Regions from separate parts of the Mycobacterium sp. AMU20-3851 genome, predicted to be linked through region 3. Evidence: predicted binding sites of a transcription regulator. Region 3 holds the regulator's gene; each other region holds the start of a gene.
The links. The regulator LexA, encoded in region 3, represses DNA repair genes until DNA is damaged. The targets are predictions, from matches to a motif close to CGAACANNTGTTCG.
Positions count from the first base shown of each region.

Region 1 (7,082 bases), 3.0 Mb from region 3:
CCGGGCGCCAGCGGTTGAACTGTGCCATGTGCCGGAAGCGGGGTCTTCCCCCGTCGCTTCGCTCGCCCCCGGGGCCGTTCTCCATGCGCTCATAGCGCACCTCCACGACCCGTTCCGGGCGCAGCGGGACGAAGGACAGGCTCTTCTGGGGATTCCACCGGGAGTTCGCGGTACGGCGCTGAGCGGGCCCCACCGGTATGTGCGCTGCCCAGTTCCACGGGTGGTCGTCGAATGTGGTTACCAGTGGCTGTAATTCGGTGAACAGTTCGCGGCGGCGCGCCATCGTGAACGAGCCGATCACGCCGACCGAGGCCAGAGTGCCGGCGTCGTCGTAGAGGCCGAGCATCAGCGAACCGATCGCATCGTCTCCGGACTTGTGCAGCCGGTAGCCGGCGAGCACACAATCGGCGGTGCGGGTGTGCTTGATCTTGAACATCACCCGTTTGTCCGGTTGGTAGCTGCCGTCCAGGGGTTTGGCGATCACCCCGTCCAGGCCGGCACCCTCGAACTCGTCGAACCACCGTTGCGCGATCACGGGATCCGTTGTGGCCGGCGTGACGTGGAACGTGGGCCCGCATCCGGTCAGCGCGTCGACCAGAGCGGCGCGCCGTTGCGCGAACGGGCGGCCGGTCAGGTCCTCGTCGCCCAGCGCCAGCAGATCGAAGGCGATGAACGCCGCCGGTGTCCGGTCGGCCAGCAGCTGGACCCGGGATGCGGCCGGGTGCAGACGCAGTTGCAGCGCCTCGAAGTCCAGGCCGTGCTCGCCGGCGATCACGATCTCCCCGTCGATCACGCAGCGCGGCGGCAGCTCGGCGCGGGCCGCGGCGACGAGTTCGGGGAAGTACCGGGTCAGTGGGCGGAGATTGCGGCTGCCCAACTCCACCTCGTCACCGTCGCGGAACAGGATGGACCGGAAGCCATCCCACTTGGGTTCGTAACTGGCGCCCGCCGGGATCTCCGCGACGGGTTTGGCCAGCATCGGCAGCACCGGCGGTGACACGGGCAGTTTCACGCCGTGCTCAGTTCCTCGCCGATGACGGCCACGAATGCGTCGACGTCCTCGGGTGTGGTGTCCCAGGCCGTCATCCAGCGCACCTCGCCGCGCGCCCGGTCCCAGTCGTAGAACCGAACCCGTTCGCGGATCCGGTCCGCGACGTCGTTGGGCAGCGTCGCGAAGATGGCGTTCGCCGGGCTGGGCTGGGTGAACGCCAGCCCGGGCAGCGCCGCGGCCTCCAGCTCGGTACGCAGCCGAGACGTCATCGCGTTGGCATGCCGGGCGCTGCGCAGCCCGAGATCGTCATCGAACAGGCTCAACAGCTGGGCCGACGCGAAGCGCATCTTGCTGGCCAGCTGCATGGTGAACTTTCGCAGGTACACCAGCCCGTCCGCCGTAGACGATCCTCCGGTCGCTGCGCTCCTGCCCGCCGAGGAGGGATCGAGCACCACCACCGCCTCCGCGCCGAGCAGGCCGTTCTTGGTGCCGCCGAGGCTGAGTACGTCGACCCCGGCGTCGGTGGTGAATTCGCGGAACGGCACGTCGAGTGCCGCGGCCGCGTTCCACAGCCGCGCCCCGTCCATGTGCACCGCCATGCCGTGCGCGTGCGCGTGGTCGGCCACAGCGCGGATCTCCTCGGGGGTGTAAAGGGTGCCGAGTTCGGTGGTCTGGGTGATGCTCACCGCCAGCGGTTGGGCGCGGTGCTCGTCACCCCAGCCGTACGCATGGCGGGCCACCAGGTCGGGGGTCAGCTTGCCGTCGGGGGTGGGCACGGTGAGCAGCTTGAGACCGGTCACCCGTTCCGGGGCGCCCGCCTCGTCGGTGTTGATGTGTGCGGTGTCCGCGGCGATGACCGCACCCCAGCGCGGCAGCATGCTGGTCAGCGCGATGACATTGGCCCCGGTGCCGTTGAACACCGGGAACGTCTGTGCGGCAGCGCCGAAGTGGCCGCGGATGACCTCACGCAACCGGGCGGTGTAGGCATCCCCGCCGTAAGCGATCTCGTGACCGCCATTGGCGGCCGCGACCGCGGCGAGTGCCTCGGGGTGCACGCCCGCGTAGTTGTCGCTCGCGAAGCCGCGCCGGCCGGGATCGTGAAGTGTGGGAACAGGCACGCCGTCGATCCTCCCAGCGCGCGCAAGTGCGGCGCATGGATCAGAGGTCGGAGGCGCCGCCGTGTACGTCGCCTCGAACCCGGGATAGCGGATCGCCGTGGCCACCTCCTCGGGGTCGCCGAAACGCTACATCGGGTTGGTGGCCTTGATCTTGTCGCGGTGTAGACGCTCGTCATCGCAATGCCCACGCTCCGTGACGGAGGCAGTCGCGACACTACCGCCGGTAGTGTCCTGGTAGCAGTGCAGGTTCCACGAGATTCGATCAAATACCTTCTGCCCCTTTGGTTTCATCAGTCACACGGGCGGCCGGATCTGTCGGTGGTCGCACGTATGTTCGAATCATGACAACGTCGGATTTGACTACTGCAGTCGCCGCCTACACCGCGAGTGTGGACGCACTGCTGGCCGCCGACGTCGACGCCTGCTCACACCGCGAACTGCTCGCCGCGTTCGCCGACCTCGAGACCGCCACCCACCGAGTCCCCATGCTGGAGTACGCGATCCTGGCCCGCCTGCAACGCGAATCCAATCCCGCCGAGTTGGGTGCGACCTCCTGGACGAAACTGCTCACCCTGCGCAACCGGATGAGCAAGGGCCGCGCCCACAAACTCCTCACCCGCGCCACCCAACTCGCACCGCGGCGAACACTGCAGGGCCAGCACATGGCACCGCAATGGGAGCACACCGCCGCCGCACTGACCCGCGGCGCTTTCGGCGAGGAGCACCTCGAGGTGATCCGCAAGTTCTTCCACGCCCTGCCCACCACCGTCGATCCGATCACCCGCACCCAAGCCGAACAGTCCCTGGTCACAGCCGCCGCCGACCTGGACCCGCACTCGTTGACCGTCCTGGCGATCCGCCTGCTGGCCCTGCTGCACCCCGACGGCGACGAACCCGCCGACGCGGCCGCCCGCAAAGCGGGTCTACACCTGGGTTCTCAACAACCCGACGGCCTGAGCTACCTATCCGGGTGGGTCACTCCGAAACTGCGGGCCATGATCGAACCCATCCTCGCCAAATTCGCTGAACGCGGCCGCCACCCCGCCCGCGAACCCGAGCCCGTAACCGCCGAACCCAACCTGTTCGACGAACCCGAACCGGAACCGGATCCCGTGCCCGATGACGTTACCGGCGAGGACAATCCATTCACGCCACCACCGTCCACCCCGCTGCTGGATTCCCAGTGGCGCACCAAGGCCCAGTACCTCCACGACGCGGTCGCAGCTGCCTTCGACCTGCTGCTGCGCTCCCAGACCCTGGGCAGGCTGAACGGATTACCCACCACCGTGGTGGTGACGACGACCCTGCAGGAACTCCAGGCCGGCGCCGGATTCGCCGTCACCGGCGGCGGCTCCCTGCTGCCGATACGAGATCTGATCTCGATGGCCGCCGCCGGGGCCTACCACTACCTCGCCGTCTTCGACGGCCACACCTCCATGGCACTGCACCTCGGACGAGCCCAGCGATGCGCCACCGGGGCACAGAAACTCGCACTGTTCGGCCGCGAACGGGGCTGCACCTGCCCGGGCTGCGACGCCGCTTTCTACGACACCGAGGCCCACCACGGCCTCGCGGACTGGAAACACAACGGGCAGACCAACATCGACGACCTGACCCTGGCTTGCAGCCCCGCCAACCAGATGATCGAAGACACCGGCTGGACCACCCGACGCCGCCCCGACGGCCGATTCGAATGGATCGATCCCACCACCGGCCAAGCCCACCTCAACAACCTGCACCACCCCGAACGCCTCCTCGGACCACGGGACGACGAACCCCCTCCCTAGAAACGCGCCGGGCCGGGGAATATTCGCGGCGGTGCTGAACCGAAGAGTGCGCGCACTGAGTGCCATCCTCTAGGTTCCGCCGCGCCGTGGCACGTCGGATCAGGAGTCCGAGGGGATCGCGGCGACCAATCGGTCGGCGAGTTCCCCGGGATGCGACAGCATCGCCATGTGCCCGCCCGGTATCACCTCGGGTTCGACGCCCAGCCGCTGCGCCACCGTCGCGCGCATGAACGGTTCCGGGAAGAAGCGGTCATCGGCGAACAGCACGAAGTGGGTGGGTAACTGCGGCAGCGCATCGCCCGGCCAGGGCGCCTCCATCGGCGTATCGGACTGCTCGCGCTCCACCACACCGGCGATGACCGCCGGGTCCACGCCGTTGTAGAACAGCGCGCCCATATCGTCGGCGTCATAGCCTCCGGCGTCGGCCGCCCGGCGTTGCGCCTCGGCGCACCCGGTGGCCTCCCACCAGTCGCCGGGGCGCTCGCCGGGGCGCGGAACCATCCCCGACACATACACCAGCGCGGCCGCGTCGACCCGGGGACAGGCCAGCGGGCCGGTGAACCCGCCGAGCGAGTGGGCGACGACGATCGGTCGTCCCGCGCCCGTGTGCTGCGCGGCCACCGCATCGGCGTAGGCGTGCAGATCGGCAGTGTCGTCCTCGCACGGGAGGTCGATTGGTATCCCGCGATGCCCGCGCAGCGCCAATTCGGCCACCACGTACTGCCAGTACGACGGATCGGAGCCTCCGCCGGGTATCAGCAGGAAGTCGGTCACGCAGGTGAGGATGCCACCTGCGCTCAGATACCGGAGGGCGTTGGCTGAATTCCGTTGCCGCCGAAGGCGTCCACCAATTCGGGAACCTCGCGCAGATGTGTCCGCAGCACGCTGACGCAGGTATCGGCATCGGCGGCGACCATCGCGGCGATCAGCTCGCGGTGTTCTTTCTCGATGGTCGTGAGGCGGCCGGGCGCCTCGACCAGGGTCCGGGTGCCCAATCGCACCTGGCGGGGTTGCAGGGCATCGTAGAGATCGGCGATGACGGCGTTGCGCTGATGGCGCACGATCGCCGCGTGGAACATCTGGTCGAGCTGGGCGAACCGGTTCCAGTCGCGGGCCTCACCGGCCCGTTCCATCTCGGCGATCAGTTCCTCGGCCGACTCGGGAGCACCCGCACCGCGGGTGCAGATGGTGCGCAGCGCGTCGGATTCGAGCAGGAACCGGGCCTGGTAGATCTCGCGCATCTCGACCGCGGTCACCACCCGGACCTGCGCTCCGCGCCGGGGGAGGAGCTCGATGTAGCGCTCGACCTGCAGCCGTTGCAGCGCCTCGCGCACCGGGGTCCGTGAGGTGTTGACCTGGGCGGCGAGTGCCACTTCGTCGATGAACTCGCCTTCGGCGAAGTCGCCTCGCAGGATCGCGTCGCGGATCCATTCGTAGGCGCGTTGGCCCGCGGAGGTCTTGGCCGGCCCCGCATCGGTGCGTGGCGTTGTCGAGGACATGCATTGCATTCAACCATTTACACGCGGTGCATTTTTGTTGTATACAACATGTCTACATGTTGTGTTTCGCACGATAGTCACGAGAGGTGCCGAATGTCATCGCCACATGAGAGCGGTCCGACGACCCCGGACCAGCACGTCGCGATCTGGCTCACCGAGCCGTCGACGGCGGCCGTCGAGATGGGTCGCCTGGCCGGCTACGACACCGTGGTGCTCGACATCGAGCACGGCTGCTTCGACCTGCGCGCCCTCGACGCGCTCATCCCGTTCATCAAGGCCAAGCAGATGCGCGTCATCGCCAAGGTGCTCGGCCCCGAGCGCGGTCCCATCCAGCAGGCGCTCGACTTCGGCGCCGACGCGGTGGCGATCCCGCACATCGACTCCGCCGAACACGCCGCCGAGATCTGCGGATTCGCGAAGTTCCCCCCGCTGGGCGATCGATCCTTCGCCGGCGGCCGGACCTCGGACTACCGCGGGTTCACCGACGACTGGGTGACCGCTCAGGACCGGAACACCCACTGCTATCCGATGATCGAGGATGCCTCGGCCTTCGACGAGATCGACGCCATCCTGGCGCTGCCGGTCGTCGACGGGATCTTCATCGGCCCCTCGGACCTGTCGCTGCGCCGGAACCGCGGCGCCTATTCGGTCACCGAGGCCGACCTCGCCGACATCCGGGCGCTGGCCCGCGCCGCCAACTCCGCGGGCAAGCCGTGGGTGCTGCCCGCCTGGAGCGCGGCCGAACAGCAGCTCGCCGTCGAGGAGCGGGCGCACACGATCGTCGCCTCCATGCAGTACGGCGCGATGCTGGCCGGTTTCACCGCGACCAGACAGAATCTCGCGCAGATCCGATCCGAGGTGGGTGCCCGATGACCCTGACTGCTGCGATCGCACAGTTCGCACCCACCGAGGACAAGGCCGCGAACCTGCAGACCATGATCGGTCTGCTGGAGCAGGCGGCCGCGCGCGGAGCGCAGCTGGTGGTGCTGCCCGAGTACGCGGTGTTCACCGTGCCTGCCATGGACGACCGCTTCGTCGACAGCGCCGAACCGCTGGACGGACCGTCGGTGACCCGGCTGGCGCAGGCCTCGGCCGATCTCGGGCTGAGTGTCATCGTCGGGGTCAACGAATCCGCCGCCGACGGCAAGATCCACAACACCCTCGTCGCGCTGCAGAACGGTGCCGTCGCCGCCGTCTACCGCAAGGTGCATCTGTATGACGCGTTCGGCTACAAGGAATCCGACCGGGTGATCGCCGCGGACCCGTCGACACCGCAGCTGCTCGAGCTCAACGGGTTCACGATCGGCATGCAGACCTGTTACGACCTGCGCTTCCCGGAGACCACACGCACTCTGGTCGACGCCGGTGCCGACGTCATCGCGCTGCCGGCCGAATGGGTTCCCGGACCGCTCAAGGAGTACCACTGGAACACGCTGCTGCGGGCGCGTGCCATCGAGAACACCGTGTATGTGCTTGCCGCCGACCAGATCTCGCCGGCCGGATCGGGCAACAGCGCCATCCTCGACCCGATGGGCATCCCGCTGGCCGCGCTCGGCGAGGCGGAAGGCATCGGCGTCGCCGTCCTGGATCAGTCGCGGCTGGCTCACGTCCGCACCATCAACCCGGCCCTGACGCTGCGGCGTTACCGGGTCGAGCCGGGGAACTGAGATGCGTCCGGGCCGGCGCA
Region 1 covers NZ_CP146371.1:296,580-303,661, forward strand. Annotated here, with positions in the region: gene V4U86_RS01455 (ATP-dependent DNA ligase) at 1-1,012, opposite strand, end outside; gene V4U86_RS01460 (threonine aldolase family protein) at 1,009-2,109, opposite strand; gene V4U86_RS01465 (HNH endonuclease signature motif containing protein) at 2,451-3,896, shown strand; gene V4U86_RS01470 (alpha/beta fold hydrolase) at 3,996-4,670, opposite strand; gene V4U86_RS01475 (GntR family transcriptional regulator) at 4,694-5,395, opposite strand; gene V4U86_RS01480 (HpcH/HpaI aldolase family protein) at 5,489-6,268, shown strand; gene V4U86_RS01485 (carbon-nitrogen hydrolase family protein) at 6,265-7,062, shown strand; gene V4U86_RS01490 (C4-dicarboxylate TRAP transporter substrate-binding protein) at 7,064-7,082, shown strand, end outside.
Region 1: a site for LexA is predicted at 2,433-2,446, ahead of V4U86_RS01465 (HNH endonuclease signature motif containing protein). Genes of this name have one in related genera too.

Region 2 (7,082 bases), 1.2 Mb from region 3:
GGCCGCGGACCTCGCGGAATTCGCTGGTCGACTGTGCCACCGAGACGGCCGCCACCGCGATCAACACGATGGCGACCACCATCAGCTGAAACGCCAGGAACTGCCCGGCGAGGCTGCGGCTCCAGCTCGTGTTCTTAATGACCACAACTTCCTTTGCGTCCACATGAGTGACCTGAGTCACGTGCCGGGTCCAGTATTGCTGAGCATCACACACAAGTGATTGGGGACGACATGTTCGATCGGCGTCACGCGAAGAAGGGCGTCCTGATCGCCTTGATCGCTGCGCTCCTGCTCGCCGGCTGCGGCGTGACCCGCGGCGAGGAAACCGGCCTGCACCGTCTGCGCATGATGGTGCCCAACAGCCCGGGTGGTGGCTACGACCTCACCGCGCGCACCGCGGTCAAGATCATGGAGGACGACGAGATCACCGGTCGCGTCGAGGTGTTCAACGTGATCGGCGCCGGCGGCACCGTCGCGATGGCGCGGCTGATGAACGAGCGCGGCAACGGCGATCTCATGATGATGATGGGTCTCGGCGTGGTCGGCGCGGTGTTCACCAACGGGTCGACGGCGCGGGCCTCGGACGCCACTGCGCTGGCCAAGGTGGTCGAGGAGCAGGAGGGCATCCTGGTGCCCGCCGACTCACCGTTCAAGACGGTGCAGGACTTCGTCGACGCGTGGAAGGCCGATCCGGCCAAGGTCACCGTCGGCGGCGGATCCAACCCCGGCGGCCCCGATCACCTGTTCCCGATGGAGACCGCCAAGGCCGTCGGCGTCGACCCGACCAAGGTCAACTTCGTCTCCTATGACGGCGGCGGTGACCTGCTGACGGCTCTGCTGGGCAACAAGATCGCCGCCGGCACGTCGGGTCTCGGCGAATACGTCGACCAGATCGAGGCCGGACAGGTTCGGGTGCTCGCGGTGTCCGGCGACGAACGGGTCGAAGGTGTCGACGCGCCCACCCTGCGCGAGGCGGGGATCGACCTGACCTTCACCAACTGGCGCGGAATCCTTGCCCCGCCTGGTATTTCGGACGAGGACCGGGCGGCCATGGTCAGGATCCTGGAAGAGCTGCACGCAACCGACGCATGGAAGGAGGCGCTGGTGAAGAACGGCTGGACCGATGCCTTCCTGACCGGCCCCGCATTCGAGGAGTTCCTGGCCGAGCAGGACCGGCGCGTCGAGACGACGCTGACCGATCTGGGGCTGGTGTGAGTACCGAACCGGAAGTGGCCGAGCGGGTTCGGCCCGACTACGCGCAGTACGTCGTCTGTGCGGTGATGGTGGCCGTCGGTGCGTTCCTGCTCTACGACGCGCTGACCATGCCGGGCGGTTACGCCGAAGTGGATCCCGTTGGGCCGCGGTTCTTCCCGATCGTCATCGGGGTGGGACTGCTGGTGATGGCGGTCGTCCTGGCCATCGCGATTCCGCGTGGCTCCACCGGCGAGGCGGACGCCGGGGAGGATATCGACCCCGACATGCCCAGCGACTGGCGGACCGTGGGCCTGCTGATCGGGTTGTTCGTCATGCTGATCGTCCTGGTCAACCCGCTCGGTTGGGCGATCACCAGCGCGCTGTTCTTCGCCGGGTGCGCCACCGTGCTGGGCAGCCGGCATTACGTGCGCAACATCGCGATCGGTGTGGTGCTGGCGCTGGCCAGCTTCTATGCGTTCTATTCCGGGCTCGGAATCCCGCTGCCCGCAGGCATCTTGGATGGGATTCTGTAGATGGAGAATTTCGACTGGCTGCTCCAGGGGTTCGCCGAGGCGGCCACTCCGATGAACCTGCTGTACGCGGCGATCGGTGTGCTGCTGGGGACCGCGGTCGGGGTGTTGCCGGGTATCGGCCCGGCGATGACGGTGGCTTTGCTCCTGCCGATCACCTACAACGTCAGCCCCAGCGCGGCGTTCATCATGTTCGCCGGAATCTTCTACGGCGGTATGTATGGCGGGTCGACGACGTCGATCCTGCTCAATACGCCAGGAGAATCGTCGTCGGTGATCACCGCGATCGAGGGCAACAAGATGGCCAAGGCCGGCCGGGCCGCGCAGGCGCTGGCCACCGCCGCCATCGGCTCGTTCGTGGCCGGGGCTATCGGCACAGTGCTGCTGGCCGCCTTCGCGCCTGCGGTGTCCCGGTTCGCGGTCACCCTGGGTGCGCCGTCCTATCTGGCGATCATGCTGTTCGCGTTGGTCGCGGTCACAGCCGTGCTGGGATCCTCGAAGATCCGTGGCTTGATCTCACTGCTGCTGGGGCTGGCGATCGGCATCGTCGGCATCGACTCGCTGACCGGTCAACCGCGCGCCACCTTCGGGGTGCCGCTGTTGGCCGACGGCATCGACATCGTCGTCATCGCGGTGGCGGTGTTCGCGGTCGGTGAGGCGTTGTGGGTGTCGGCGCATCTGCGTCGTCGGCCCGCCGATGTCATCCCGGTCGGACGGCCGTGGATGGGGCGCAGCGATTGGAAGCGGTCCTGGAAGCCGTGGTTGCGCGGGACGGCGTACGGGTTCCCGTTCGGCGCGCTGCCCGCGGGCGGCGCGGAGCTGCCGACCTTCCTGAGCTACATCACCGAGAAGAAGCTGTCCAAGCATCCCGAGGAGTTCGGCAAGGGCGCCATCGAGGGCGTCGCCGGTCCGGAGGCCGCCAACAATGCCTCGGCCGCAGGGACTTTGGTGCCGATGTTGTCGCTGGGTCTGCCGACGAATGCCACCGCCGCGGTGATGCTGACCGCGTTCGTGTCGTATGGCATCCAGCCCGGGCCGACGCTGTTCGATAAGGAACCGCTGCTGATCTGGACGTTGATCGCGAGCCTGTTCATCGGCAACGCGATGCTGCTGGCGCTGAACCTGCCGCTGGCGCCGCTGTGGGCGAAGCTGCTCCGTACTCCGCGGCCGTACCTGTATGCGGGCATCTTGTTCTTCGCCGCGCTCGGCGCGTTCGCGGTGAACCTGCAACCGCTGGATCTGGCTCTGCTGCTGGTCTTCGGACTGATGGGTTTGATGATGCGCCGGTTCGGACTTCCGGTGCTGCCGTTGATCATCGGGGTGATCCTGGGGCCGCGGATCGAACGGCAGTTGCGGCAGAGTCTGCAGCTCGGCGGTGGGGACTGGAGCAACCTGTTCACCGAGCCGGTGGCGATCGTCACCTATGTGCTGATGGCGCTGCTGCTGCTGGCGCCCCTGGTGCTGCGGTTGATGCATCGCAGTGAGGAATCGTTGTTGATCGTGGAGGACGATCGGGACCAGAAGACGAAGGCAGGCCAGCTGTGACCGATACACCGATGGTTGTCGTGGGGTACACCGCAGATGCGTTCGGCTACGCCGCCCTGCGGCAAGGGATCGACGAGGCCAAACTGCGTAAGCTGCACCTGCTCGTCATCAATTCCACGGCGGGGGAGTCCTATGTCGACTCGCGTTTCGCCGGTGCCGGCGAGGTCGACGACCTGGAGGCGCTCCTGGAGGAGTGCGGTGTCGCCTTCGAGCTGACCCAGCCGGTCGGTGTGGACGCGGCCGAGGAACTGCTGGCGGCCATGGAGCGTCCGACCGCACAACTCCTGGTCATCGGTATCCGGCACCGGAGCCCGGTCGGCAAGCTGCTACTCGGCAGCGTTGCACAGAAGCTGATCCTGGAATGCCCGAAACCCGTTCTGGCGGTGAAGCCTTCCGAGTTCTGATCCGCCTCAGCCATCGTCGTCCTCCGCTTCCACCCTGAGTATGTTTTCGGGGTGGAAGTGGTGGTTGAGGGTGTCTTGGCCGGTGTCCATGAGTGGGGGTGGGTACCAGTGGGTGCGTCCGGTGTCGGGGTCGATGCGGGTGGTCCAGCCCATTTCGGCGAGTCGGTTGTCGGGTCCGCAGCCCAGGGCCAGGGTGGGGGCGTCGGTGCGCCCGCCGTTGTTCCAGCTGGGCTGGGCGTGGTGGGCCTGGCAGTGGCAGGCGGCTTGGGTGCAGCCGGGGCGGGTGCAGCCGCGGTCGCGGTTGTAGAGCAGTAGGCGTTGGGCCTTGCTGGCCAGGCGTCGGGTGCGGCCGAGGTAGAGGGGTTCGGCGGTGTGTTTTCGGTAGACCACCAGGTAGTGGTAGGCCTGCTCGGCGAGGCGGATGAGGTCGGGCATGGGCATGAGGGTGCCGGTGCCGGTGACCGCGATCCCCGCACCGGCTTCGAGTTCGGCGAGGGTGGTGGAGACGACGACGGTGATGGGGATGCCGTTGTGTTGGCCGAGGTTTTTGGCCATCAGGGCATCGCGCAGGATTGCTTTGAGGGCGTCGTGGTGGCGCTGGGCGCGGGTGCGGGTATCGCCGGTGGCCAGATCGGCCAGGGCCCCGAAATCGGCGGGGCGGGGGTCTTCGCCGCCGCCGGTGGTGTCCGCGGGTGCTTCTTCGCCTTCAGCATCTGCGGGTTCTACGTCGCCGGCCGGATCGGCCTCCGGCACGACCTCGTCGAGTGGGTTGGGGTCCGGGTTGAGCTTGGGTTCGGGATCGTCGGGGTTGTTGATCCCGGGCCGGCCCCAGACTTCTAGCGCGGTGCCCAGATAGGCGGCCAACTCGGCATCCACCCAGCCGGTGATGCGGACCAGCCCGTCGGCGTCCTGCGCGCCCAGGGTGATCCCGCGCCGGTGTTTCGCCATATCCGGGCCGTCACCGTCCTGATTGAGTTTGTAGAGCACCCGGGTGGCGGCTTCTTTCAACGTTTCCGGGCTGGTGGTCTTGGCCGCGGCGACCAGGCTGGCCTCCAAATCGGCGAGGTCGCTACCACTCATCCGCTCCGACGCGGACTTTAATGTCGCGCGCACGACCGCGATGTGCCCGGCGGCGATGCTGCCCTCGGCCAGCGCGGTCGCGCATGCCGGCAACACCGGGGCGAGCACGTCGCCGTTCATCGCGTGCCGCGGCCCGAGCACCTCAGCGTCGCGGACGCGGCGGGCAGCCTCGGCGCGGCTGATCCGCATCCGGGTGGCCAGCACATCGATCCAGGATTTCCCGCCGATCTCGTGCGGGGTGGCCCGGTCCATCAGCGCGGCCTGGATGCGGTGGTCGATCACCGCCTCGGCGCGGGCGCGCAGTTCGCGTTCGGACTGGATGGCCAACAACTCCGCGGTGTCGAACACCGTGAAATCGGCATCCAACAGAGCCTTGACCGACGCGGCGTGATCGGAGAGGGCGTGCTGCACCGTCTCCCGGCTCGCCACCACATCGATCTTCATGGCTAGAACATACGTTCGACCACCGACAGAAAACGGCAGAATGTGACACCAGAGACAAAAGGGGTCAAAGAAATTTCTGAGACAAGAAGTCGCGCGAATGTCGCTGCGAGGTAGGCACTTTCATATCCCCGCCCGACGCAGCGGCGAGGCGGACCCGGAATGTTCACGGTGTCACCCATTCGATTCCGGCGGGCCACTAGTGTTCGTTGCTGACGCTGCCGGACCACCGAGGAGATGACACCGAATGAGCAATCCCGATCTCGTTGAAGCCACGGCGACTGCGGGAGCAGCCATCGAGCAGGCCGTGGCCGTGTTCATGCTGCACCCGCAGACCTACGGGGAAAGCGTCGCCGCCGGCTACGAGAACCCGCTGGCCGGCTACGTGGCGGGCCGGGGTGGAGTGCTCGGGGACGCGACGGGGGCGACCGTCAGCGCGGCTTTCGCGGTGTTCGAGCCCACCGGCCTGTCGGCGATGTGGGAGGAAGGCATCGCGGTGCGTGGTGCCGCCGGTGCCGCCGAGGTCTACTGGAACCAGGCGGCGGAATTCGGTCGCAAGTACCTGGCCGACGCGGAGGGTGTGGACCGGATTGCCGCGCTCGGCGAGAAGCTCATCGCGGTGGCGCCCATCGCGGCCGCACCGTTGTACGCGGGCTGGCGGGCGATGCCGCTGGCCGAGGATGCGCCGGCGCGTGCCCTGCAGGTGATGTTCGTGCTCCGCGAGCTGCGTGCCGGCCTGCACTTCAACGCGCTCAGTCTGTCGGGTGTCAGCCCGATCGAGGCGCACATGCTCAACAAGGGCCCGAAGTACGCGGCGATGTTCGGCTGGCCCGAACCCTACGCCGACGGCGCGGACAAGAGGGACCGGTACGAGGACGCCGAGCGGGCCACCAACCGCCGGATGGCCGAACTGGTCGAAGAGGCGCTCGATCCGGCCGAAGCGCAGGAGCTCGCCCGGCTGGCCGGCGCGGCACTGGCAACGGTCAAGGCGAACGTTCCGAGCTGATCAGAACCGTTCCCGCAGGAACCCCAGCAGTCGCCGCGCGGCGGGAGTGACCGCCGTCGGGCCCCAGGCCAGCGCGATCTCACGCTCGTACCCCGACGGCGTCAGCGCCACCTCGACGGTGCCGGGTGGCAGACGTTCGTCGTGGGGGAGCAGCGCGATGCCGAGCCCGCGGCCGATCAGCTCGTGCATGGTGGCGAACTCGGTGATCTCGACCGCGATGCGGGGGACGAATCCCGCCTTTCTGCACCATGTTTCGGTGAGCTGCCGCAGGTTGTAGGTCACCGGATTCGCAATGAACGGCTCGTCGCGCAGCTCGGACAGTCGCAGCCGCTTCCGGGCCGCGAGGTGATGTGACGCCGGAAGCACCGCATGGATCGTCTGCGTCCCGATGACCGTGTGCCGCAGCTCATCCGACGCCGGGATCATGACCGCCACGTCGAGCTCACCGGCCTTCAGGTCGGCCGTCAGCTGGGATCCGTGAGCCTGCTTGATCTGTAACCGGATACCCGGTGTCCGGCGATGGAACTCCGCGAGGAGCGTCGGCAGCCGGCCAGATCCCATGGTGAGTGGGAAACCGAGGCGGACGGTGCCGTGTTCGGCATCGGCCTCTCCGGCGATCGATTCGATGGTGGCTTCCAACGCGTGCAGTGGATCTCGGGCGCGTTCGGCCAGCCGGGCCGCCGCCGGTGTCAGCCGTACGATGCGACCGTCCTGGACCAGCAGGCGAATCCCGAGGGTCTTCTCCAAGGCGTGGATGCGCCTGCTCATCGACGACTGCGGGATCCCGAGCCGCTCGGCGGCCCGGGTCATGTGTCCGTCCTGGGCGGCCAGCTCGTCCAACGCGCGCAACTGCGGCGCGAGCAGGCTCAACCATTGATCCAT
Region 2 covers NZ_CP146371.1:2,170,992-2,178,073, forward strand. Annotated here, with positions in the region: gene V4U86_RS10450 (sensor histidine kinase) at 1-82, opposite strand, end outside; gene V4U86_RS10455 (Bug family tripartite tricarboxylate transporter substrate binding protein) at 232-1,215, shown strand; gene V4U86_RS10460 (tripartite tricarboxylate transporter TctB family protein) at 1,281-1,727, shown strand; gene V4U86_RS10465 (tripartite tricarboxylate transporter permease) at 1,728-3,269, shown strand; gene V4U86_RS10470 (universal stress protein) at 3,281-3,673, shown strand; gene V4U86_RS10475 (HNH endonuclease signature motif containing protein) at 3,680-5,197, opposite strand; gene V4U86_RS10480 (SCO6745 family protein) at 5,442-6,200, shown strand; gene V4U86_RS10485 (LysR family transcriptional regulator) at 6,201-7,082, opposite strand.
Region 2: a site for LexA is predicted at 5,202-5,215, ahead of V4U86_RS10475 (HNH endonuclease signature motif containing protein). Genes of this name have one in related genera too.

Region 3 (7,082 bases):
GCTGAACACCCGGGTCGCGGTACTCGACGCGATGGAAGCCGACGAACGCAGCGCCACCTGAGACGTCACGGACATACCATCGAGGTATGGCCGTCGATGTGACCGTTCTGCGGGTGTTCACCAATTCTCACGGTGAGTTCGGTAATCCACTCGGCGTGATCGACGCCGCGACGGTCGACCCCTCCGACCGGCAGCGCATCGCGGCCGAATTGGGTTACAGCGAAACCGTATTCGTCGATATCCCGGAGCCGGGCGCAGCGAGTGCCCATCTCCGGATCTACACCCCGGCCACCGAGATCCCGTTCGCCGGGCACCCGACGGTCGGCACCGCATGGTGGCTCAAACAGCGGGGTACGCCGGTGCGGACACTGCAGGTCCCGGCCGGACTCGTGCAGGTGAACTATCTGTCCGAGGCCGATGGCGAGTTGACCACGATCAGGGCACGCTCCGACTGGGCCCCCGAGCTGATGATCTACGACCTGAACTCGCCCGACGACGTCCTCGCCGCGGATCCGTCCGATTACGCCGACGACGCCCAGCATTACGTGTGGGCCTGGATGGACCGCGACCGCGGGGCGTTGCGGTCGCGGTCGTTCGCGCCGCAGCTAGGGATCATCGAGGACGAGGCCACCGGCTCGGCGGCGGTGCGGATGACCGATTATCTGAGCCGCGACCTGCACATCACGCAGGGCAAGGGTTCCGAGATCCGCACCTGGTGGGATCCGACGGGGTGGGTGAAGGTCGGAGGCCGTGTCGTGGAGGACACCGGCGTACGGCTGGGTTAACCGGATGAGGAGACGCGATGGGCGCGCAGCGCCTCGATCTCGCGCTCGAAATCATCAGCCGAGGTGAATGACCGGTACACCGAGGCGAACCTCAGGTATGCGACCTCGTCGAGATCGCGCAGGGGGCCGAGAATGGCCAGACCTACTTCATTACTGGGGATCTCCGGCGATCCGGCCGCACGCACCGCATCCTCGACCTGCTGGGCCAGGAGGTTCAGTGCGTCGTCATCGACCTGGCGGCCCTGGCATGCGCGCCGCACACCCCGGATGACTTTCTCTCTGCTGAACGGTTCGGTGACGCCGCTGCGTTTGACGACGGCGAGCACCGCAGTTTCCACCGTGGTGAACCTGCGCCCACATTCCGGGCACGACCGGCGGCGCCGGATCGCCTGACCCTCGTCTGCCTCACGGGAATCGACGACACGCGAGTCGGGATGGCGACAGAACGGACAGTGCATCACCGCTCCTTCGCCCCACCGCAGGTCAACCAACTCGAGTGTCTTCGAGCGTACCTGGGTGATCAACCGATCGGGGCAATGAGGGTCTGGCCGGCCTGCACGGTGCTGGTTTCGAGCTTGTTGAGTTCGCGGATACGCTCCACCACCGGCCCGGCCGGCACATCCGGTGCCACCCGCGCGGCGATGTGCTGCAGCGTCTCACCGGCTTCCACGTACACCACGGACAACCGGGTGGGCATCTGCACGGGTTCCTCGGTGGGACCGCCGAGCTGGGCGACCAGCCCGAGCCACAGGGTGAACCCGCCGGCCAGCAGCGCCAGCAGCACGGTGGCGACCGGGGTGATGGGCCGACGGCGGTGCGAGGCGCGCGACATCAGCACGCCGGTGCTGCGGTAGCCCAGCGGCGCCCCACCGGGGCGCCGGGACTGCACGCGCCGACGGCGAACCACCACGTCGCGGGGCAGCGGCCACACCTCGGGCACCGTCTCCGTCTGCCGGGGACGCGCATCGAACTGCCGGGCGCTGGTACGAGCTTCGAGAATGGTCATCGGACTGCTGCCTCTCGGTAGGGTCGGGCTGGGTCTCGCTTGGCGGCTTTCGCCTCTGTGTTCGAACGATAGTCGATCATGTGTTCGATGGATAGAACACGTGATCGAACTGTTGCCAAACGATAGACCGGACCACCGACAAGTAGTCCGTGCGCGAATCAGCCGGGGCGGCCCGCCAGCAGCCCACTGGATGCGAACTTCAGGCCGCTGCGCAGTTCTTCCAGGCTGATCGGGTCGTCGCTCTCGATATACCGCAGGGTCGTGGCAACGGCCATGTTGAAGAACAGCCAGGCCAGGGCGCGCGGACTCAGCTCGTTGCGGTACTGGTCGCGGTAGTGGCCCATGTGCAGGGTCGTCATCGCCAGCAGCGTCGCATTCAGCCCGGAGACGTTGTCGAAGGTGCGCACATGGTCGGGCCGCTGCGCCAGGTAGCGGATGAGTTTCCGGTTGGCGAGGGTGAACTCGATGAGGATGTCGATGGACGCCTGCATGGCCTCCTCGGGCTCGTGCATGGTCACCGACCGCAGCATGTCCTCGATGGCGGGCGCCTGCTCGGCCGCGAGCCGCTCGATGGCCGCGTCGATGATCTCCTCCTTGTTGGAGAAGTACTGGTAGATGGACCCCTTGCTGATGCCGGCCTGCTCGGCGATCGCATTCGTGGTCAGTCGATCCGGCTCGGTCCGGCGCAGCAGAAGCGCGGCCGTGGACACAATTTTTGCGACCATTTCCCTAGACCGCTCTTGCTGCGGCCGCTTTCTGGGCCCTGAACTGTGTTTATCTGTGGCCATGGAGGCCCCCTTACGCGACTTGAATGCGACCTTTCGGTCATATTAGCGTCGGGTCCTCAGCACGAGGAGGTGCGCGCAGCCATGACTGCCACAACGGATCTGCCCATCCAGGGGAACCACGACGGCGACGAGCGCGAGCTCGTCCCGATGGACTCGCTGACCGCCGAGCACACCGGGCGGTGGACGTTTCTCATCGTCGACGGCGCGGCCTTCATGATGCAGGCCATGCATCCGGTCATCGCGGAGGTGACCGGCCGCTACTCGGCGGCCTTCCACGGCGACGCCGGCGGCCGGGCGATCCGCTCGATCGACTCCGTGCTGCGCTGGACCTACGGCGGCACCGAGGCGCTCGCCGAGGGGGACCGCGTCCGGGCCCTGCACAAACCGCTCACCATGACCAGCGCCGCCACAGGCAAGCAGATCAGCGCGCTCAACACCGAGGCCTACCAGTGGGTGATCGCGACCGGCTACATCGTCACCGCACAGGGCGGGAAGTTGCTGATCGGCCGGGACTTCACCGATGCCGAGAAGGACGAACTACTCCGGGACAACCGGCGGTTGGCCCGTCTGCTCCACGTCCCGATGCGGGGATACCCGCGGACCCGGGTGGAAATGGACGCCTACTTCGAGGCCATGATCGACAAGCTGGAGGCCACCCCACAGGCCCTGCAACTGATCGAGGAGATGGTGACCGGGCAGGTCGACCTGCCGGCCTCGGTACCGGCGCCGCTGCGCCCCGCGGTACGGACGGCGTTGCGGCCCGCTCTGCGGTTCAACTACCTGTCCATCGTCGGACTGCTCGATCCGCGACTGCGCGCCAAGCTGGGGGTCGGCTGGAGCCGGCAGGAGGAGCTGCAACTCCAGCTCATCTACGCCGCGATCCGGACGGCGTACCGGGTGCTGCCGGACCGGCTCACCTACTTCCCGCTGGCCTATCACGCGCGCAAGCACCACGAGTGCCTGCAGAAGATGACGCAGCGGCAGCAGAAGTCGTTTGCCTACCACCTGCCCGACACGCCTCGAACACATGTTTGATTATCTGTCCGGCGGCGACTACATTCGGCGCCATGAGCGAGAGCACCGAACACCCTGAGGCACGCTCCAGTCTGACCGAGCGTCAGCGCACCATCCTGGAGGTCATCCGCACCTCCGTGACCGAGCGCGGCTACCCGCCGAGCATCCGCGAGATCGGCGATGCCGTCGGTCTCACCTCCACCTCGTCGGTGGCCCACCAACTGCGCACCCTGGAGCGCAAGGGCTACCTGCGCAGAGACCCGAACCGCCCACGCGCCGTGGATGTCCGCGGCGCGGACGACAACGTGGCCCCGAACAATGTGACCCCGATCGTGGCAACCGAGGTCGCGGGTTCCGACGCGCTGCCCGAGCCCACCTTCGTCCCGGTCCTGGGCCGGATCGCCGCCGGCGGGCCGATCCTGGCCGAACAGGCCGTCGAAGAGGTCTTCCCACTCCCCCGCGAGCTGGTCGGCGAGGGTTCCCTGTTCCTGCTGAAGGTCGTCGGCGAGTCGATGATCGATGCCGCGATCTGCGACGGCGACTGGGTTGTCATCCGGCAGCAGAACGTCGCGGAGAACGGCGACATGGTCGCCGCCATGATCGACGGCGAGGCCACCGTCAAGACCTTCAAGCGCACCAAGGGTCAGGTGTGGCTGATGCCGCACAATCCGGCGTTCGACCCGATCGACGGTAACGACGCCCAGGTGCTCGGCAAGGTCGTCACCGTCATCCGCAAGGTCTGACGGGTTCGCCCGGGGAGGCTCAGTCGGCCCGGACGAACCCGTTCGTCCGGGCGAACTCCTCACTGGCGAACCAGATCTCGGCCTCGGTGTCCCGGTAGCCGGGGCTACCCGGAGCCCAGTACAGACCCGATTTGGTGTCCGCCTTGATCGGATAGCCCTCCGGCGCGCGGTACCGGTCACCGGTGGCCAGTCGCATCGACGTCCAGCCCGGATCCTCCGGTTCGTCGTCCGAGATGGCGGCGTGCCGGCCACTGGGGAAATCCGGTTCGTAACCGGACCGGACCGCCGTGGTGGGCGGGTCGAAAGTGGGCTCTTCGGACAGCGATTCGATCCGGGTCGGCGCGGTGTCCACCGCGTCGGGATCGGAATCGAAAATCAGATCGTCGGCCGGCGCCTGCAGTTCCTCGAGCTCGTCGCCCTCGTCGGAGTCGAAGTCGCCGCCGTCGAAGTCGCCGCCGTTGTCCTCATCGGTCTCGTAGTCGTCGAACCCGTCGTCGGTGGTCGGTTCTTCCGCGCCGGCCGAGATACTGCTGAAGGCAGGCACCTCGCCGGCCGGCGGTGCCGAGGCCCACAGGCTCTGGGTGGAGTCGTAATCCCGTTCGCCGTACTCGGGCTGAGTGTGCTCGGGCTGCTTGTACTCGGGGTCGTAACCGTGGTCGTTGTAGCCCTGGTTGTCGTAGCCCTGGTCCTCGTAACCGTGGTCGTATCCGTCGTCGGCGTAGCCCGCTCCGAAATCGTCGTCGGCATGGGACCGCCGGTTACGCAGGACCGCGACCGCGACGAGGCCGATCACGCCGATCAGCGGGATCAGGCCGAGCAGCCACCACCAGCGCCACGTGTACCACTTGTCGCCGCTGTCGGTGTCCGCAGCGGCCTCCGAGCCGGGGGCCGGGGCGGCCGGAGCGTCGGCACCCGGCACCTCCAGACCGGCGAGTTGGGATTGCAGGCCGGCCGGTTCGGTGCTGAACTTGCCGGTCGACTTGTCCCACGAGACGGACCCGCCGTTGAACTGCTGACTGATGACGCTGCCGTTCTCGGTCTGATCCCCCTTGGGGGCGCCGAGCTCACCGGTCGCGCCGCCGAGCTTCTGCCACGCGGCGTTCATCGCGCCGCGCACGATCACCGCACCGAAGTCCGGCGTCCAGAAGATCACCGGGTTGTCCTCGGCGGCGAACGGGACCACGCGGCTCTGCGGCGCCAGGCCGCCGTCGGCCTCGCTGGCGGTCGGGAATCCGAGATCCCCGGTGGGCCCGCCGACGCTCTCGTACTTGGCCAGCACCTGACCGGTCACCACATTCGCGCCGGTTTCGGGGCTGTAGAAGATCTTGCCGCCCGCGAAGTTCTGGCCGACGCCGTCCGCGCCGATCGCGTACTGGGCGCCCTCTTCGGCGCCCAACGGCCCCAGTGCCCCACCGGCGGCGCGGCGCGCGGCGTTGATCGCCGAGGTGGCATCGGAGGGAACGTCGACCGCGCCGAGCTGATCGGCGAGCTCCGGCGGCACCGTGGTGAAGGCGCGGGTCTTGCGGTTCCAGGAGATCTCGCCGCCGGTGAACTTCTGGGCAAGCACGTCGCCGTTGGTCGACTCGTCCTCGCTGGGCACGCCGAGCACCCCGGCCGATCCGCCGAGCGCATCCCAGGCCGAGTTGATGGCCCCGCGCACCACCCGGGCGCCGGTGTCCGGCGTCCAGAAGATCACCGGGTTGTCCGGCGCGCTGAACGTGGAGTTGCGGCTGTTGGCCGCGCGGCCGGGACCCTCGTCGATGGTCGGGAAGCCCAGATCGCTGTCGGCGGGACCGCCGAGCGACTCGTACTTCTCCAGGATGGCGCCGGTGACGATGTGCGCCCCGGTCTCCGGGGTGAAGAAGATCTGGCCGCCTGCGAACTTCTGGCCGAAGCCCTCACCGGCGGGATAGACGCCACCATCGCGCGGCCCCAGGGGCCCACCTTCGCCGCCGCCGGTCTCCCACGCCGCGGTGATCGCGGCGTCGGCGTCGGCTTCCGGAGTCGCCGCAGCGGTTGGTGCGAGCAGCACCGTAGCCGCGATGAGCCCGGCGCTCACCAGCCCTGTTGCTGCCCGCCCGGCGATCCTGCCCAGCCGGGTTCGCTGCCTGGTCATTCGGTCCCTCCCGAAGTCGGACAAACCACACGAAAGTAGCGTGTTCGTCAACTCTGCTTCAGTTGACCTCTAACTCGTGGGATATCCGCCACCTGCGGTTAAGCGTGTCGGGGCTGTCATACCCCCAGGCCGCGGCCGATGATCTCTTTCATGATCTCGGTCGTGCCGCCGTAAATGGTCTGGATCCGTGAGTCGAGGAATGCCCGTGCAATCGGGTATTCCCGCATGTAACCGTAGCCGCCGTGCAGCTGCAGACAGCGGTCCACCAAGCGCACCTGCGCCTCGGTGCTGTACCACTTCGCCATGGCCGCCTGGTCGACGGACAGCTTGCGGTCCAGGTGCAATCGGATGAACTCGTCGACCATGATCCGCACGGCGGTGGCCTCGGTCGCGAGCTCGGCGAGCATGAACCGGTTGTTCTGGAAGCTGCCGATGGGCCTGCCGAACGCCTTGCGTTCCTTGGCGTACTGCAGCGTCTGCTCCAGGGTGGATTCCATCGCGGCCGCGGCCATCACCGCGATACTGATGCGTTCCTGGGGCAGGTTCTGCATCAGATACACGAAGCCCATCCCCTCCTCACCGAGCAGGTTCTCGACGGGCACCGCCACGTCGGTGAAGGACAGTTCCGCG
Region 3 covers NZ_CP146371.1:3,384,135-3,391,216, forward strand. Annotated here, with positions in the region: gene V4U86_RS16195 (alpha/beta fold hydrolase) at 1-61, shown strand, start outside; gene V4U86_RS16200 (PhzF family phenazine biosynthesis protein) at 87-785, shown strand; gene nrdR (transcriptional regulator NrdR) at 782-1,243, opposite strand; gene V4U86_RS16210 (LysM peptidoglycan-binding domain-containing protein) at 1,306-1,791, opposite strand; gene V4U86_RS16215 (TetR/AcrR family transcriptional regulator) at 1,950-2,516, opposite strand; gene V4U86_RS16220 (oxygenase MpaB family protein) at 2,661-3,614, shown strand; gene lexA (transcriptional repressor LexA) at 3,647-4,336, shown strand; gene V4U86_RS16230 (LGFP repeat-containing protein) at 4,356-6,452, opposite strand; gene V4U86_RS16235 (acyl-CoA dehydrogenase family protein) at 6,569-7,082, opposite strand, start outside.

Region 4 (7,082 bases), 360 kb from region 3:
ACATCCACACCGCACGCGGTGAGTGGGGCGGCCAGGCCTACCCGCTGGTCGTCGGCCATGAGATCGCCGGCGTTGTCACCGAGGTCGGTTCCGAGGTCACCAAGTACAAGGTCGGCGACCACGTCGGCGTCGGCTGCATGGTGAACTCCTGCCAGGAATGCGACAACTGCGCCGCCGGCCTGGAGCAGTACTGCCTCGGCACCGGGATGATCGGCACCTACGGCGCCACCGACCGGGACGGCACCATCACCCAGGGCGGCTACAGCCAGGCGATCGTCGTCAACGAGAAGTTCGTGCTGCGCATCCCCGACAGCATCCCGCTGGACAAGGCCGCTCCCCTGCTGTGCGCCGGTATCACCCTGTTCTCCCCGCTGAAGCACTGGAACGCCGGCCCCGGCAAGAACGTCGCGGTCATCGGCCTGGGCGGTCTCGGCCACATGGGCGTCAAGTTGGCCCACGCGATGGGCGCGAACGTGACCGTGCTGAGTCAGTCGCTGAAGAAGATGGAAGACGGATTGCGCCTGGGTGCCGACGAGTACTACGCGACCAGCGATCCGGAGACCTTCGCCAAGCTCGGCGGAAAGTTCGACCTGATCCTGAACACCGTGTCGGCCAACCTCGACCTCGGACAGTACCTCGGCCTGCTCAAGGTCGACGGCACCCTGGTCGAGCTGGGCGCACCGGAGCATCCGCTGGAGGTGCCGTTCTTCCCGCTGGCCGGTGGCCGGCGCAGTCTGTCCGGTTCGATGATCGGCGGCATCCCGGAAACCCAGGAGATGCTCGACTTCTGCGCCGAGCACAACGTCACCCCGGAGATCGAGGTCATCGAGGCGTCCTACGTCAACGAGGCCTGGGATCGGGTGGTTTCCAGCGATGTCCGCTACCGGTTCGTCATCGACACCTCCACGATCTAGCACTCGCTCGATGTCACGGTAGGTGCCGCTTCGGTGATCCGGCGGGCCGGGATCAGGTGCGCAGCATCAGAACCCGGCCCGCCGGCCAGCGTGATGCCACCGTGGCCGCCACCGGCCCTGGCTGGAACTCGGCGGACCGCACGGGTGCGGCGACTCCGATCACCGTGCCGCGTGTCGGTCCGGCCGGGGACTGGAGTTCCAAGGTCTCGCCAGGATCGCCGTAGCTTCCGGCGCACTCGTCACCGCCGCATCGGCCGGTGAGCGGGTCGATCTTCCCGTCGAGGATGTCACTCACCCAGCCGCCGATGATGATCCGCGCCGCCGCTTGATTCTGGGCGGTCGGGAAGCCCTGGTAGAGGTGCGAGATGAACTGGATCAGCCAGGTACCACCGTCCATCGAGTCCAGGTGCTTGCCCTTCTCCAGCACGATGCCGTTGAACTTGCCCGGCCGATGTTCGTTCAGAGCCGCATCGACCCGGCGGACCTCTTTCGGCGCGCCGAGTTCCAGCACCGGGATGTACGTGCCGACCCCGTCCAGTTTGACCAGCGCATCGGACAGCACGCTGCCTTGCGGTGCCGCGTCGAGTAAGACCACCCCGGCCAGCTGGTTGGCTTCGCCACCGGCTGCGAGGGCGTCGGCGTAGTAGCCCGCGGCGCCCGCCACCAAATTGCCGCCGAGCGAGTGCCCGACCAAGGCGAACCGGTCCGGTAGCGGGACCCCGGCACCGTATCGCTCGGCAAAGCCGGCGGCAATTGCACTGGCGGTCAACGCCTCCCGTTCGCCGAGGAACAACGCAGATGTGGCGCGCAGGGCCCGATCGCTGCCCAGCCAGAAGCCGTCGTGAACATTCCGGTTGGAGGTCAGCGTCGGCACCACCACGATGCTGTTGGTGCGTTCGGCCAGATTGGCGGCGGTGTAGCTGTACATGGCGCCGACACCGAGGAACCCGTGCTGCAGGTAGATGATCCGCTGCGGTGGTTCGTCACCGTCTGGGTAGTACCAGTGGGCGGGCACGGTGTGCTCGTCGTCGATTCTCAGCGTCGAGGTCTTCACTGTCACCGAGCTGCCACGTGGCACGACCGGCGGCCCGGCGATGAAGGTGACGGCCACCCCGACGAAGTCGAAGATGAACGAGGCGATGATGTTCTGCAGCGACCGCTGTGGCGCCGTGGCCGCTGTGGCGGCTGTCGCGCTCGCGAGTGTCGCCGACATTGAGGTCGCCGCCGGCATCACGTTCGAGACCTGCACTCCGGCCGTGGTATCGCCTTCGTCGTTGTCGGACTCGACGACGGCGGGTTCCGTGATGGCCGGAAGCTCGTCCCGTACGGCTTCGGAAATGAGAGATTCCACTGCCTCGGGGGCGATGGAGTCCGGCCCAGCAGACTCGACGGCGCCGCTGCCCGAGTCCACCGCGTCGTAGGCGTCGCTTCCGTCTGCGGTGTCTTCGGTATCTGCGGTGTCTTCGGTAACTGCAGCGTCTTTGGCGTCGTCGCCGTCGGCGTCTGTGTCGTCGGCATCGTCGGTGTCGTCGGTGTCTTCGGCGTCGTCGACGTCGTCGGCGTCCGTGGCGCCTTCGGCGCCTTCGGCGTCCGCGTCGCCATCGGCGCCTTCGGCGTCCGCGTCGTCATCGGTATCTAGGCCCGACTCGCCACCGGTGTCATCGTCGTCGGAGTCGGTATCGGATGTCTTCTCGGAGGTGTCGTCCTGGGAAGCATCTCGCGACCGACCGGCACGAGCCCCATCACTGTCGGAGGAACTCGACGCTGAGTCGGACGAAGCGTCCGGTCCGGTGTCTGCGCTCGCCACATCCGCCCCGACGATCATCGCGGCGGACACCCCCGCCGCCACTACACCAGCGCCCATCCAGGCCGAAATGTGCGACACGCTGCCTCCCGGATTCGATTGTTTGACAACCGTCAAGTTAGCGCTTGTTGGCACACGTGTAGACACTTTGTCGAAACTGGCGATCGTCGCCGTGGCTCGGGTTGTGCACCTGATGCTCGGGCGTCGTCGGAGCGCCAGTTGCATCGACGTCCGATTCACTGTTCAGTTATCAAGGTGCACCGAAGCTTTGAGTCAAGCGGCGGTCGGCAGTGCGGTCATGGTGCGTCGCAAGTGGGAGCGCAGGTGTGCCGGTTCAGGTCTGGCCGGGTCGTGGGGCGGGATGAACCAGGGGTGGCGGTCGGGCCCGAGATAGACCTGCCAGCCACCGTGATGGATCAAGGTGTGGTGCAACCGGCACAGCAGCACCCCGTTATCCAAACTCGTTGCCCCGCCTATGCTCCAGGGGCGGATGTGGTGGGCGTCGCACCAGGACACCGGCCGCCCACACCCCGGATGCGCGCAGCCACCGTCGCGCACGGCCAGAGCCTTGCGGATCGCGGGCGTGAACAGCCGCTCGCCACGGCCCACGTCGAGCGGCACTCCACTCTTGTCGACGACAACCGAAGTCATGGTGCCGTCACAGGCGATCAGGTCCGCGGTCACGGCACTGATCGGGCCACCGAACCCGAGGCGGTCCACAACCTCCTCACTGCACACCCCCGCGGCGGCCGGTCGGATCAACGTGACGTGTGGCAGCACCCCACCGGACATCGGCCGCGTCGACTGCGCAAGGTAGGTGCGCAGCACCCGCCCGATCGCATCGCCGCGGCGTTTATCGATGGGGCGGGGGTCCGGGGAGCCGTCCGGGAGTGGCACCGGTCGACACAACGGATCCAACGCCGCACACAACTCCTCCCCGGTCAGCACATCGAGGTCGAGGATGGCACTGACCCGACCCTCGTCGGTCTGCACCAACGTCATCTCGTTGAGGTCGGCATCCTCGGCGACCGGCACCGCGCGCTGCTCGGGCGGGACGCTCGCGGCGCGGTCGATCGCGATGGCCCGGGCCTTCTTGGTCACCTCGGCCGGGGTGGTCTGGATCATCAGTTTGGTCACGACGCCGGCCCGGTCCTCGTCGGACATCGGGTTTCGGTTGTGGATGTGGGTGACGCCCCTGCCGACGGCGTCGGCGAATTCAATCCCGATCCCAGCCAACCGCTGCGCTGAGGTGAGCGCCGGCAGGGTCGGCGCGGCACGCCCCACCCGTACCGCCCGTGCCGCCGCACCCGGCGCCATCCCCAACAGATTGAGCAGATCCACTCCCGTGCGCAGGTGACGCCGCGCCGGGATCCCCGCCCACTCGGCCGCGGCCACCGCCGACGCGATCACGAAATCCAGCAGATTGCGCGCCGCGACTGCAGCCGCCAGCGCCGCCGACAACGCAGTATCGTCGATCACCGGCCTAGGGCACTCCACCAGGTGAAACAACGTCCGCTGCGACACATCGTCCGGCGGCGGTGTCGGGCTGAGGTCATCGATCAGTGCGTCGACGAAAGCCTCGAGATCAGTGGCGTCCATAGTGGATACCGACTTCCACAGAAGGTGCCCAGGGGCACGATCAGGCAACACGGTTCAATCAGTCCCGCGGACCATCAAACCTCTTCGGCGACCGGAGTCGCGATCTGCGGCTCACCGGATGAAGAAGGAGCCACTGCACATTCGAACATATGTTCGATCGTACACACGTTCGAAGGGATGCGCAAGCGGAAGACGAGTACCAGTTCCGTATCAAGGCTTCGGTGACACATTGGCGAAATCCGCCAGCGGCCAGCCGGCGGCGGCCAGCCGTGCCGCGACCCGGGCGATGTTCTCCGGCCCGGGATCGTGATTCGTCTTCTCGGCGATAAAGTTCTCGATGTCATCGCGGGTGATGGGTGCGTCGATGTCGGCGGGCGCGGACACCTCGGCGATGGTGTGGACCACCTCTTTGATCTCGTCCTCGGTCAACGGTGTGCTGCGCAGCAGTGCCAGCAGCGGTACCCGGTCCGGGCCCGGCACTCCGTCGGGATAACCGGCGCGCAGCCAGTTCAGAACCGACGCCATCAACGACGAGACGCTCATCAATCGAGTGTATCGGCGGCCCGGCGCAGCGCACGGACAACGCTGTTGCGAGCAAGGTCGATCTTGAATGCGTTCTGCGCCAGCGGAGCTGCACCGGCGATGAGCTCGTCGGCCGCCGACCGGAACACCTCGTCGGTGGGTGGAGCGCCGATCAGCCGCTGCTCCGCCGCCACCACCCGCCACGGTGCGGCGGCCACACCGCCGAGCACCAATGCCGCGGAAGCGATCTCACCGCCAACCAGGTTCAGTCCGGCGGCCACCGATACCAGCGCGAACGCATAGCTGTGCCGGTCGCGTACCTTCAGATACCAGCTGTGTCGGGCGTAGGGTGACGGACCCAGTTCGACACCGGTGATCAGTTCGCCCTCGCGCACCACGTTGTCGCGGTCCGGATGATCACCGGGTAGCACGAAGAAGTCGGCGACGGCGACCGTGCGGTGCCCCGCGAGTCCGCGGAGATGGACCCGGGCGTCCAGTGCCGCGAGGGCGACCGCCATGTCCGAGGGATGAACGGCAACGCACCCGCCGTCGGTCCCGAACAGTGCGTGCTCGCGGTTGAATCCGTCGCGGGCCGCGCATCCGCTGTCTGGGACGCGCTTGTTGCATTGCCCGGACGAGGGGTCCATGAAGTACGGGCATCGGGTGCGCTGCATCAGGTTGCCCCCGACCGTGGCCATATTGCGGATCTGGGTGGTGGCCCCGGACAGGATGGCTTGCGACAGCATCGGATACCGACGGCGGATCAGCCGGTCGTTTGCGACGGCGCTGTTGGTGGCGCCTGCACCGATCAGGACACCATCGGCCGGAGTTGGTGTGATGGATCTCAGCCCCAGCCCACCGATGTCGACGAGCGCGGTCGGCGCCTCGACTCCGAGCTTCATCAGATCCAGTAGGTTCGTGCCGCCGGCGTAATATCGCGCGCCGGCCGCGCCCCGGCGCACCGCATCATCGATGGAGATCGCGTGGTCAAAGGTGAAGGTTCTCATCGCGAGGCTTCCTTGATGGCCGCAAGAATATTGGCGTAGGCTCCGCAACGGCAGATGTTTCCGGCCATCCGCTCCCGGATCTCGTTGTCGGACAATTGTTCAGGACCCTCGGCGACAAGGCGGCGGCAGCCCTCGAAGGTGACGGCGGACAGGTCGCCACGTGCATGCTCGCGCAGCAGTGCCCGCGCCGAGGTGATCTGCCCCGGCGTGCAGTACCCACACTGAAGACCGTCGTGCGCGACGAATGCTTCTTGCACACAATCCAGTTCGTCTCCGTCCTCGATGGTGGCAACCTCGGATCCGTCGATCGACACGGCCAGCGTCAAGCAACTCAGCACCCGCTCGCCGTCCACCGTCACGGTGCAGGCCCCGCACAGCCCATGGTCGCAACCCTTCTTGGTGCCGGTCAGGCCGAGGCGCTCCCGCAGCAGATCCAGCAGGGTGGTGCGAACATCGATGCACAGCTGTGTGGCGGTTCCGTTGATGCGCAGGTGCAGATCGGTCATGGCCGGCTCCTCAACAATGATTCGACCGTGATCGGCAGATTGTGTAGTCGCTTTCCGGTCGCGTGGAAGATCGCGTTGGCGATCGCGGCGGGCACGCCGCACGTACCGATTTCGCCAATACCGCGTACACCGATCGGATCCAGGCCGTAGTCCGGGATGTCGACGAAGCTGATGTCGAAGTCCGGGATGTCGGCGTGGGTGGGGACGTAGTACTCACCGATCGGTTGACCGGTGCGCGGGTCGTGGGGCACCTGCTCCAGCAGCGCCATACCGAGTCCGAAGATGATGCCGCCCATGACCTGATTGGTCGCCAGTTTCGGGTTGAGCACCCGCCCGCAATCCATCACCGCCGTCCACCGGGTGACCGCGGCGCGCCCGATCTCCTCATCGACTTCGACCTCGCAGAAGTGCGCACCGAACGACTGCGATACCGACCCGTCGCCGGCGGGACCGTCGTCGGCGACGGTGAACGACAACTGCCCGACCAATTCCGGTGCCTCCTGAAGAATCTCGCACAATTCGGCCGAGGAGCAGACGGGTCGGCCCAGCCGCTGCCGCCACCGGCGGGCAGCGAGGTCGACCGCCGTGCCCACCGTCGCGGTGGTCTGCGATGCCCCGCTGTACGGCGCGTCGGGGAACAATGAGTCCCCGGAGTCGAAGCTCACCGCGTCCAGCGGCAACCCGGTCCCGTCGGCGGCGATCTGGGTCATCACGGTACGCACCCCGGTGC
Region 4 covers NZ_CP146371.1:3,749,020-3,756,101, forward strand. Annotated here, with positions in the region: gene V4U86_RS18050 (NAD(P)-dependent alcohol dehydrogenase) at 1-914, shown strand, start outside; gene V4U86_RS18055 (hypothetical protein) at 967-2,778, opposite strand; gene V4U86_RS18060 (HNH endonuclease signature motif containing protein) at 2,992-4,317, opposite strand; gene V4U86_RS18065 (DUF3349 domain-containing protein) at 4,528-4,860, opposite strand; gene V4U86_RS18070 (FAD binding domain-containing protein) at 4,860-5,846, opposite strand; gene V4U86_RS18075 ((2Fe-2S)-binding protein) at 5,843-6,352, opposite strand; gene V4U86_RS18080 (xanthine dehydrogenase family protein molybdopterin-binding subunit) at 6,349-7,082, opposite strand, start outside.
Region 4: a site for LexA is predicted at 4,460-4,473, ahead of V4U86_RS18060 (HNH endonuclease signature motif containing protein). Genes of this name have one in related genera too.